Endozoicomonas sp. GU-1: one gene and its partner. The protein of the gene in region 1 interacts with the protein of each later gene in a pairwise test. Links are inferred from orthologs where the notes say so. Each region holds a gene or a part of one and is shown on either strand. Other genes may lie near its edges.

Evidence for each region. Proteins that work in one complex are often made in the same cells at the same time.
Region 2: the proteins of grxD (region 1) and O3276_RS05400 interact in binary tests that used the Escherichia coli proteins (3 or more experiments, as listed by UniProt). The link is inferred for Endozoicomonas sp. GU-1 from one-to-one orthologs.

What each region holds. Positions count from the first base shown.
Region 1 is NZ_CP114771.1:2,402,201-2,407,576, reverse strand. The notes cover bases 1,159-3,961. They hold grxD (Grx4 family monothiol glutaredoxin), read left to right. Parts: upstream 1,159-2,293; coding sequence 2,294-2,629; downstream 2,630-3,961. Other genes in these bases: O3276_RS09850 (peroxiredoxin), read left to right, coding at 3,898-3,961; O3276_RS09855 (hypothetical protein), read right to left, coding at 2,747-3,469; O3276_RS09865 (carboxymuconolactone decarboxylase family protein), read right to left, coding at 1,566-2,039; O3276_RS09870 (hypothetical protein), read left to right, coding at 1,159-1,358. In the rest of the region: more of O3276_RS09870, read left to right, coding at 1-1,158; more of O3276_RS09850, read left to right, coding at 3,962-4,500. UniProt on the Escherichia coli protein: Monothiol glutaredoxin involved in the biogenesis of iron-sulfur clusters.
Region 2 is NZ_CP114771.1:1,316,194-1,320,393, forward strand. The notes cover bases 1,287-4,200. They hold O3276_RS05400 (BolA family protein), read left to right. Parts: upstream 1,287-2,544; coding sequence 2,545-2,856; downstream 2,857-4,200. Other genes in these bases: O3276_RS05395 (hypothetical protein), read right to left, coding at 1,287-2,398; O3276_RS05405 (phosphoadenosine phosphosulfate reductase domain-containing protein), read right to left, coding at 3,098-3,721; rlmKL (bifunctional 23S rRNA (guanine(2069)-N(7))-methyltransferase RlmK/23S rRNA (guanine(2445)-N(2))-methyltransferase RlmL), read right to left, coding at 3,836-4,200. In the rest of the region: O3276_RS05385 (2Fe-2S iron-sulfur cluster-binding protein), read left to right, coding at 1-151; O3276_RS05390 (hypothetical protein), read right to left, coding at 153-395; more of O3276_RS05395, read right to left, coding at 392-1,286. UniProt on the Escherichia coli protein: Transcriptional regulator that plays an important role in general stress response. Has many effects on cell morphology, cell growth and cell division. Acts by regulating the transcription of many genes, including dacA (PBP-5), dacC (PBP-6), ampC and mreB.

The DNA.
Region 1 (5,376 bases):
CTTCTCATGAAGAGCAGCACCTGAAGATTCATGGCTATTCCACCGAGGAAATCGCCAGGTCGGAAAAAGCCCTGGTCCAGCGCAATATCACCCCAAGCCACAGTGAGATCATTGGTCATCTTCAGTCAGACAACGGTGATACACTGGGCACCATTAAACAGTGCATTGAAAACGGGTTGAGTTCAACAGCAGGGGTTCAGGGCAAACTGCGATTGTTGATCGAACTGCAAAGCTACACCAAATCATGTGTAAAAACCGCCGCTGAGAATCTCAATCATCAATACTCTTCCTTCTGGCCAGATCGCCAGAGCATCGTAACTATGGTCAATAAATGGCCCAGCACATTGCAACGACAGGGCGCTGTTATTTGCCAAAGCTGGCCAGAGCTTATGGTTGACAACGCTGTACAAGTGGATTTCAGCTCCAGCATAAGTATCTGTTCCAATGTACTTAACTTTCAGTTAGAGCCACTGGATTGCCTGTCATTTTTACGACTTGTCAAGGATATCTGGTTTGATGCCCTGGGTTGTGGAAATATCTGTGCCATCGACAGAGTCAGTCACCTGCTGGTTACGTTTGCCTGGGAAATGTCTTTCAATCTCTATTATTTGCACGGTAGCTCTCCCAAGCACGACCGTCACGAGCGATTTGAGCAAGTGGTTCAGCAAATGCTGGAACAAGGTATTCACTGCATTGATGATATTGACGCGTTTGCATTTATGCTGGTAACCAAGCCCCACATCTGGCGCAATCATCAAAGTGATGTTCTGCAACTGATGGTCTGCAGGGCGTTCAAAGGCCGGGACCAGCAACTGTCTCCACTCTGTGCCCAGTGGCGGGAGGATGCAAAGAGCCACGAACAAATCGCTAAAACAGTAGAGACAGAGATCATCCCTGACACAGCCTCCGCCATGCATTACCTTAACGACATACACGGTTATCTGATGCAATACAGGGCCCCTAACTGCAGCGACAGCAGCCAAATACATAACGCGACATACTTTGATCCTGTCACCCTGCAATTAATGTCACCAATCCTGGCCCCTGACCTGACAACCACACCCGCTCTTGAGGTGACAGGTGCGACTCTATCGGCCTATTTCAATTTCTGCCTGGACCATCAGGCGTTGTCATCAAATAAAACATTTGAGGATTTCCTGACGAACAAAGTCGTACCGGATATCAGCAAGCCGGGATATTTTGGACTTCTGGAAAGTACGGACAACGCCGAAAGCATGGCATCGAGACCAGGCACCAGCGCAGAGTTGAGTACCATCCGTAGTCACGGTGAAATGCCCAAACGCAGGAAGAAGTTGGCCAAATCACCCGTGATGGCAAGAAGCTTCATTAGGGATTGATGATCCTGTCGGGTTTATTGGTGCTAGGAGGCTGTCCGAGAATAGACTGCCCTACTGCGGTGGCAGCAAATTGGTCTAAAAAGTCGGAAATTTTTAGTAAATAGAACCACTATTCACTAAAAATTTCCGACTTTTTATCCTCAATTTTCTGCCATCCTCGCTACGGGCGCTATTCTCGGACAGGCTCCTAGCACTTGCAGGAAATATTCATTTCTTCGGAATTTTGCAGAAACCTTCTGCCGGCACATCCAGGGCAGCGTTGAATTTGCTGGACATGTTCTGAAACGCGATCAGGCCAGTCAGTTCAATAACAGCGTCATTATTGAAATGCTCTTTTAGCTGCTTCATCAGCTCAGGGGTTACCTGTCGGTCGCTGTAGGTAACAGCCTCGGTATATTCCAGGGCAATACGCTCCTGAGCATTGAAAAGGTCAGAGTCTTGCCAGTTATCCAGTGCTTCGACTTTATCCATGCTGCCTGCACACTTTGCCAGGGTCATGGCATTGATGTCAACACAGAAGGCACACCAGTTGACCTGAGATACTCTGACGGTAACCAGCGAGCGCAGCTCCGGTGACAGGGGTGACTTTTTTCGATCCAGCACGCCGTAGAGTGTGGCTACAGCGGCAAATAACCGGGGGAACTCTTGCCCATAACAAGCCCGGCTTAAGGACTTTTCCATAGCGACGCTTCTGGCTCCAGAAAAAAGGCATTAGCCACCAAGGATAAGAGCGAAGGGGTTTATCCGGTACATACATGGCTGATTCCTAACTTGCAGTTCCATAGTAGGTCAGCCGATGGTGGCAGGAAAGTTGGATGTCTACAATCCTGTTGTTGGTTTTTTCTATTCGACTATATGTAATAACATATGGTGACAGTCAGGTATTTTCTTTAAAATATCCTGCTTTATGATTCCAATGAAGAAGAGGTCGTCTCATGGACGTAATGGAGCAAATAAAAGAACAGGTTGAATCCCATACTATTCTGCTGTACATGAAGGGCTCTCCCAAGTTGCCCCAGTGTGGTTTCTCTGCCAAGGCGGTTCAGGCGTTAATGGCCTGTGGCGAACAGTTCGCTTTTGTGGATGTTCTGGCTAACCCGGAGATTCGTGCCAATCTTCCCAAGTATGCTAACTGGCCGACCTTCCCACAACTGTGGATTAAGGGTGAGCTGATTGGTGGCAGTGACATCATTATTGATATGTTTAACAGTGGTGACTTGCAGCAGTTGATTGCTGAAGCGACTGGTTCTGCTGAAGGTGCAGAAGACTGATTTTCAATCGTTTTTATCCTTCCCTTCCGGTGTGATAAAACCGGAAGGTTATCTTCTTCCGGGTCAGTTCACTACCTGACTCATTGAGTTCCTGTCAGTTTCTCCTTTCTGCTGTAATTACTCCAAAGGCTCCTCTTTCGGGGCAAAGTCATAAGGTAAGGAGTGAAAACCAGGTAAGCCTGACTGTTCAGCCATCGGAGTATCCTGAGGCTCTTGCCAGTTTGTGGCAGCATTTACCGGTGGTGCTGAGTTGCATAGCTTTTTAGGCGAAGGTTCAGCATTTGTATCGCCTGGGCTGAACTTTGTTGCATCTGTTGTTACAAAGGCTATGGGTAAAGTTGCTGCGGATATTATCTGCTGCCCTGAAGTACCGGGATAAGAGTGGAGCCTTACTGGTTTTGGAGGGGCATTTTTTTTCTTGAACGATAGCTTTGATTTGGCTTTTAACATGACCCTTTCATTTAAAGGTTCAGGTTTGTGCCCGGGGCGTTGATCTTTATCGATATTAGTGTGATCTGGGATTGATATGCCAGCAAATGCTTCCAGTATTTCCTGATCACACTCTGAATCGCTTTCTGATTCACTTTGCGGCGTTTTTGTTGTCTGTTCAGATTTCCTGGCAAGGGGAGCAAATGCAGAGTCTTCTCCAGACAGGACGTAGTTTGATGGCGGATGTGGGGTAACCTTCAGCCCTCCGCTGGTATGTCCGATATCTGGTTTTCTTGTGGGATTTGGTTTTTTGACACCATCATCGGGTGCTACATCCCAGAAAAGCACCGTACTTGCAGGAACGCCAGTATTTTGCATAGACACACGCCAGAAGAAGTTGTTTCTACACATACTTCGATATTTTAATTCCCAATTAGTTCATTTTCTTTATGCGAAAAATGAAAGCTGTCTGATCCCTGTCTTCGTTCGGGGTTAGCTACCTCAATAAACTGAGCTTTGGGAGTGTTGGGAAGGAACAGAGTGGGTTCCGGGTGAACCAGTCTTTAGTAAAGGGGGGCACAGGCTCCGGGTTGTATTTTTCTTCTTGCTCCTTTATCAATATGCGGCTTGTGATAAAAAAGTAGTCATTTGTTTCTACTGCGGTAGGCGAAAACCGTGGTCATGTGTATCATTGTATGCGCAGTTTTTGTGATGCGTGATTCAATGTGAGATGACATATTACTTGCACTCTCGTATTAATACGCACAACTTTGTAAATGATAGCTTTTTATATGACAGCTTTTTAAATGACAGTTTCATAAAGCGTAGGAGAAATACTTATGGGCGTTTTAGTAGGCAAAAAGGCTCCTGACTTCACAGTCCCTGCTGTACTGGGTGACGGCTCTATTGTTGATGCTTTTACCCTGTCCGAAGCCATTCGTGGCAAGTACGGTCTGCTGTTTTTCTACCCTCTGGACTTCACTTTCGTATGCCCTTCTGAACTGATTGCCCTGGATCACCGTATGAGTGCTTTCCAGGAGCGAGGTGTTGAAGTGATCGGTGTATCTATTGATTCTCACTTTACGCACAATGCGTGGCGTAACACGCCTGTGGACCAGGGTGGTATTGGTCAGGTGAAATATACTCTGGCTGCTGATATGACACACGACATCTGTAAGTCTTATGACGTTGAATCAGAAGGTGGTGTGGCATTCCGTGGTGCTTTCCTGATCGACAAGGAAGGTCTGGTTCGCTCCCAGATCGTCAATGACCTGCCGCTGGGCCGTAATATGGATGAACTGATTCGTCTGGTTGACGCCTTGCAGTTCCACGAACAGCACGGTGAAGTTTGCCCGGCTGGCTGGAACAAGGGCGACAAGGGCATGACAGCGTCCCCAGACGGCGTGGCCCAATACCTCTCAGAGAGTGCGGATGGTCTCTAGGAGCCTGTCGGACTTAAGACTGTCCTACTGCGGTTACGATAAATTGGTCTAAAAATTCCTGCTTCTTCGTCAAATAGCCCCGCTATTCTCCTCAGAAGCAGAAATTTTTATCCTCAATTTCTCGCAATCCTCGCTACGGACGCTTAAGTCCGACAGCCTCCTAGCCCCTTATAACGGTTGGAAAATGCCATATATACAGTCTTTTTAAAAAGTTTTTTGCAGTGGAATACTTGACTCACGGCAAAATAACCTTATCATTCGCTGCCGTTGGTTGGTGACGAGATGTCGCTGCCAAAAATAGTTCCCTGATAGCTCAGTTGGTAGAGCAAATGACTGTTAATCATTGGGTCGCTGGTTCGAGTCCAGCTCGGGGAGCCACTTAATTCTGTATATTAGCCTGTGGCTGGTGTAAGAATGGGTCGTTAGCTCAGTCGGTAGAGCAGTTGGCTTTTAACCAATTGGTCGTAGGTTCGAATCCTACACGACCCACCATACAGCATTGAGATTTGTAAAAAGTCCCTTGTTGAAGAAACTGTTGTCAGTACAGTAAAACTGTCGATTAGTTCCCTGATAGCTCAGTTGGTAGAGCAAATGACTGTTAATCATTGGGTCGCTGGTTCGAGTCCAGCTCGGGGAGCCACTTATTCTGTCTGTCAGCCTGTGGCTGGTGTAAGAATGGGTCGTTAGCTCAGTCGGTAGAGCAGTTGGCTTTTAACCAATTGGTCGTAGGTTCGAATCCTACACGACCCACCATACAGCATTGAGATTTGTAAAAAGTCTCTTGTTGAAGAAACTGTTGTCAGTACAGTAAAACTGTCGATTAGTTCCCTGATAGCTCAGTTGGTAGAGCAAATGACTGTTAATCATTGGGTCGCT
Region 2 (4,200 bases), 1.1 Mb from region 1 along the record:
TGAAGCCACTTACCCGGTTACCGGCTTCAACGACGAGTCACAAACACTGGAGTGCATTATTGCTCGCTCCGCAGGGGGCAGCCCATTCAGTGCCTGGATTCACTCTGAGGCAAGAGCAGGCGACCGTCTGATGGTGATCAAGAATGGCTAAATTACTCTCTGACCGGTAACGCATCAAGGGTTTTGTCATGCCCCATCCTTTGTGGATCCACATAATTTCTTGAGAATATATCGCGGGACATACAGCCGGTTTCTGCATTAACCAAGCTGAAGGAAGGCTGACGCACCACCTCCTGAAAGGCGACCGATCCATCGGGCATAACCTCGGAGTGGGCAAGATAGGCATCCACCAGCCCATGGGTATAATCAATCCCTTCTGTCTCAAAGCCCTTCAATACCAGAACTTCACCAGTTTTACAGCCCAGCGCGATTTCATCACCGGTTGCCGTACTTTTAATAATGGCCGGATGGCGACTGCCCAGGGGGAACTGAATGCTGCCGTAGTAATAATGCTCACCGTTGTCCCGGTGTTCCACCAGCACATCCCAGAAAGCCATAACATTGATAAACTCCCGGCCTCTATGATCCTTGACGATATTATTGCCGTGTTCACCTTTATCCAGGTATGAGCCTGCCACCTTGAAGCGGCGGGTAATGGCCTGATCAAAGTTGATGATGCCGGGATCCTGTTCTGCTGCAATCTGATACGCCACAGGGCGGCTGGGTAGAATGTTGACAGCGGTCTCTTTGGATGGTTTTGCTTTATCTGATTCCTGTTGCACCAGGGCAGCTTCGTGCTTTTTCTTTTCAGCAAGGAGCTGTTCTTCGCCCTCTCCTTGCGGATGCGTTCCCGCTCTTCGTCCTTACGCTTTTTCTCCTGGGCTAAGGCTTCAACCTTCCCTCTTTTTTTCTTTTCAACCTGCGCTTTTTCGGCTTTGTTTTTTTCTTCAGCCTTGAGTTTTTCTTCTGCCAACTTCAGCTCTTCGGCTTTTGCTTTCTCTTCTCTGACCTTTTCCTCTGCTTTCCGCTTTTCTTCAGCCAGCCTCAACTCTTCGGCTTTTGCTTTCTCTTCTCTAGCCTTTTCCTCAGCTTTCTGCTTTTCTTCAGCCAGCTTCAACTCTTCTGCTTTTGCTTTCTCTTCTCTGGCTTTTTCCTCTGCTTTTCGCTTTTCTTCAGCCACTTTCAACTCATCGGCTTTGGCCTTTTCTTCCGTTTTTCGTTTTTCTTCAGCCAGTCTCAATGGTTCAGCTTTGGCTTTTTCTTCCTCTACCTTGCGTTTTTCTTCAGCCACTCTCAACGCTTCAGCTTTGGCTTTTTCTTCCTCTGCTTTCCGTTTTTCTTCAGCCATTCTCAACGCTTCGGCTTTGACCTTTTCCTCCGCTTTCCGCTTTTCTTCAGCCGCTCTCAACGCTTCGGCTTTGGCCTTTTCCTCTGCTTTTCGCTTTTCTTTAGCCAGTCTCAACTCTTCGGCTTTGGCTTTTCTCTTAGCCCTGCGCTGTTCCTCAGCCAACCTTAACTCTTCCGCTTTGGCTTTCTCTTCCGTTTCCCGTGCCAGCCTCTGCTCTTCAGCTTTCTTTCTGGCCTGCTCCCTTGCCTGACGGGCCTCATTTACCCGGGCCAATCTTGCCTGGTCCTTTTCTTTAACTACTGCTGACTTTGCGTCACTGACCTTGCTATTGTCCTTCTGTACACTCCCTGAACGCGGCCCCTGCTGCTCCCTCCCCTTATCGAGTTTTGTCGGCCTGACAACTTTTGCCTCCCGTGCTTTTGAATCTCTGGTAATGGCGGTGTTGACAGGCATTTGACGTACAACACCTGTCTCATTTTCCACCTCAGGTTTTAAGCCTCTTTGCTGCTCCGCTGTGACTACTGTCTGCTCAACCGGCACCACCACTTCCTGTGCCCTGGTTTCGGACTCATTGTTACCGACCAGTACCACCTCTTCATTCAGGTTCTTTTCTGCCAACCGGATATCCATAAACTTCAGAAAAGTTTCTGCCTGCACCGGGTCGGTAAGGTCAAGGGCGGCAACCTGGTTATAGAATTTAAAATCCCTGGATACACTGAGGTTTTGTGGATTGATATTCGCCCTTCTTTTTTGTTGGAGCTGGCCACCGGACTCCCCATCAGCCAGCACCGTATAGAGAGGTACACCATCGTCGCTGTCCTTATCGGAGGCTTCTGCCTTTTGCGCATGGGCGATGGTTGAGGAGGCGGCAATAATCACTGCAGCAGACAGAACGGTTATGGCTGACTTCACTGTTCTGCCAGCAAAACCTTTATCCGGATTTCCCATAAGACCTGCACCTTGAATATCATGTAAAGGGGACTTCGCCGTATAGCCTGAAAACAACTGAGCGGAGGGCTTCTGCAATAAGGTGGTATGAGCATAGACCATGAAAAAAAATCATCCATAAACCAGTGCAAGGGGTTAGAAATATATGATTTCACAGGGTTAGCTACTTATAATGTGCCAGAAAGAGATTGCCAGGTAAGACAAACTCCTTGTCGTTCGGGCCGGGACTGAAGAGGTGATGTATGGGAATGAAAGAAAATATCATCGATAAGCTGAATGAGTCCTTACAGAATGACTTAATCGATGTAACCAATGAGAGCCATCTGCACAACACGCCACCGGGCTCAGAGTCACACTTTAAGGTAGTGATTGTCAGTGAAGCATTTGAAGGGAAAATGCCGGTCAAACGGCACCAGATGATCTACGGACTGCTGGCTGACGAACTGCGAGAGCAGATTCATGCGCTGGCGCTACACACTTACACACCCGTTGAGTGGCAGACAAGAACCAGACCGCCCCGACATCACCGGATTGCCGGGGCGGCAGTAAAAAGTAAATAAGTGGCCTGTCTCTTTCGGGTGGCGGGTAACGGGAAGCGCTGAGTAATTGTCCTTAAATAATTCCGACTTTCAGAACTCACTCTCCGTCCATCCTGAGCGGAGTCGAAGGGTGCCTGGCACAATCTATCATGCCTCGGAGTTAACGCCCTTCGACAGGCTCAGGACGAACGGAGTTCGTAGGCTCCGAAATGTGTAAATTATTCAAGGACTATTCCTTACCAGAAATGTCGAATGCCAGTTCCTAACCCGCCACAGAAGTATGCAAACCACACTCCCGGTGACCGTATACTTTTGTCGGGTCGTAGTAATCTTCTTCGATGGGCAGATCGTGGGTGACCAGGTACTCCTCAACATCGAGTTCCGTCCAGTTAAGGAGTGGTGCCACCCGGTAATAACCATTGTTGGTCAGACTGACCACATCAAGGTTCTGCCGGAATTCAGTCTGATCCTTACGGATGGCGGTCAGCCAGTAATCCGGTGCGGATGCGTCCATGGCACGGGCAAAAGGCTCCAGTTTTACCTGCCGGGTAAACTCATCATGTTCCGGGGTGTCAACCTCCGGCACACCACCGTAAATGGCATCACGGAAACCACGACTGTATTGTGGGTGAAAGACCCGGATATTGAGCTGCAAACGCCGAATCAGCTGGTCAGCAAAGCGGTAAGTCGCTTCAGTACCGTAGCCCGAATCGATCCAGACCACTGGGATATCCGGCTTGACCCGGGTGGCCATATGGATAATGGCCGCTTCATGGGGCCCGAAGTTGGTGGTCAGCACCGGTTTTTCAGCACGCTGGACGGCCCACTGGATAATAGCCTGCGGGCTCAGAGTCGACAGATCCTGATTAATCATCTCCAGATTCATTATTTTCCCCATCAATCCATAACTTAACAACATGCACTATAAGAGTGAGGCTTTATAACCACAAAGATTAATATGGACTATAAATATTACTGAATTAAATGCCATCTTCAGTACTCAGCGCTGAATACACCAGCAACGATGAATACCCGGTCTTCGCTGGAAATCCCGATCAATGGTAGTAGCCGTGATCTCCTCAACACGGAACTTCTGCACCAGTTCTTTGGCCAGCTGGAAACGTCGGAAGTTGTTGGAGAAATAGAGCACCCCACCCGGTTTCAGCCTGGCCATTGCCCGCTCGATCAACTCAACATGGGCTTCCTGCACATCAAATACCCCGCGCAGCCGCTTGGAGTTTGAGAAGGTAGGGGGATCCATAAAGATCAGATCATAGTTCCGGGTATCCTGTTTCAGCCACTGCAGGCAGTCCGCCTGCTCCAGCCGGTGTTTGCGATCCACCAGGCCATTGAGCGCCAGATTCT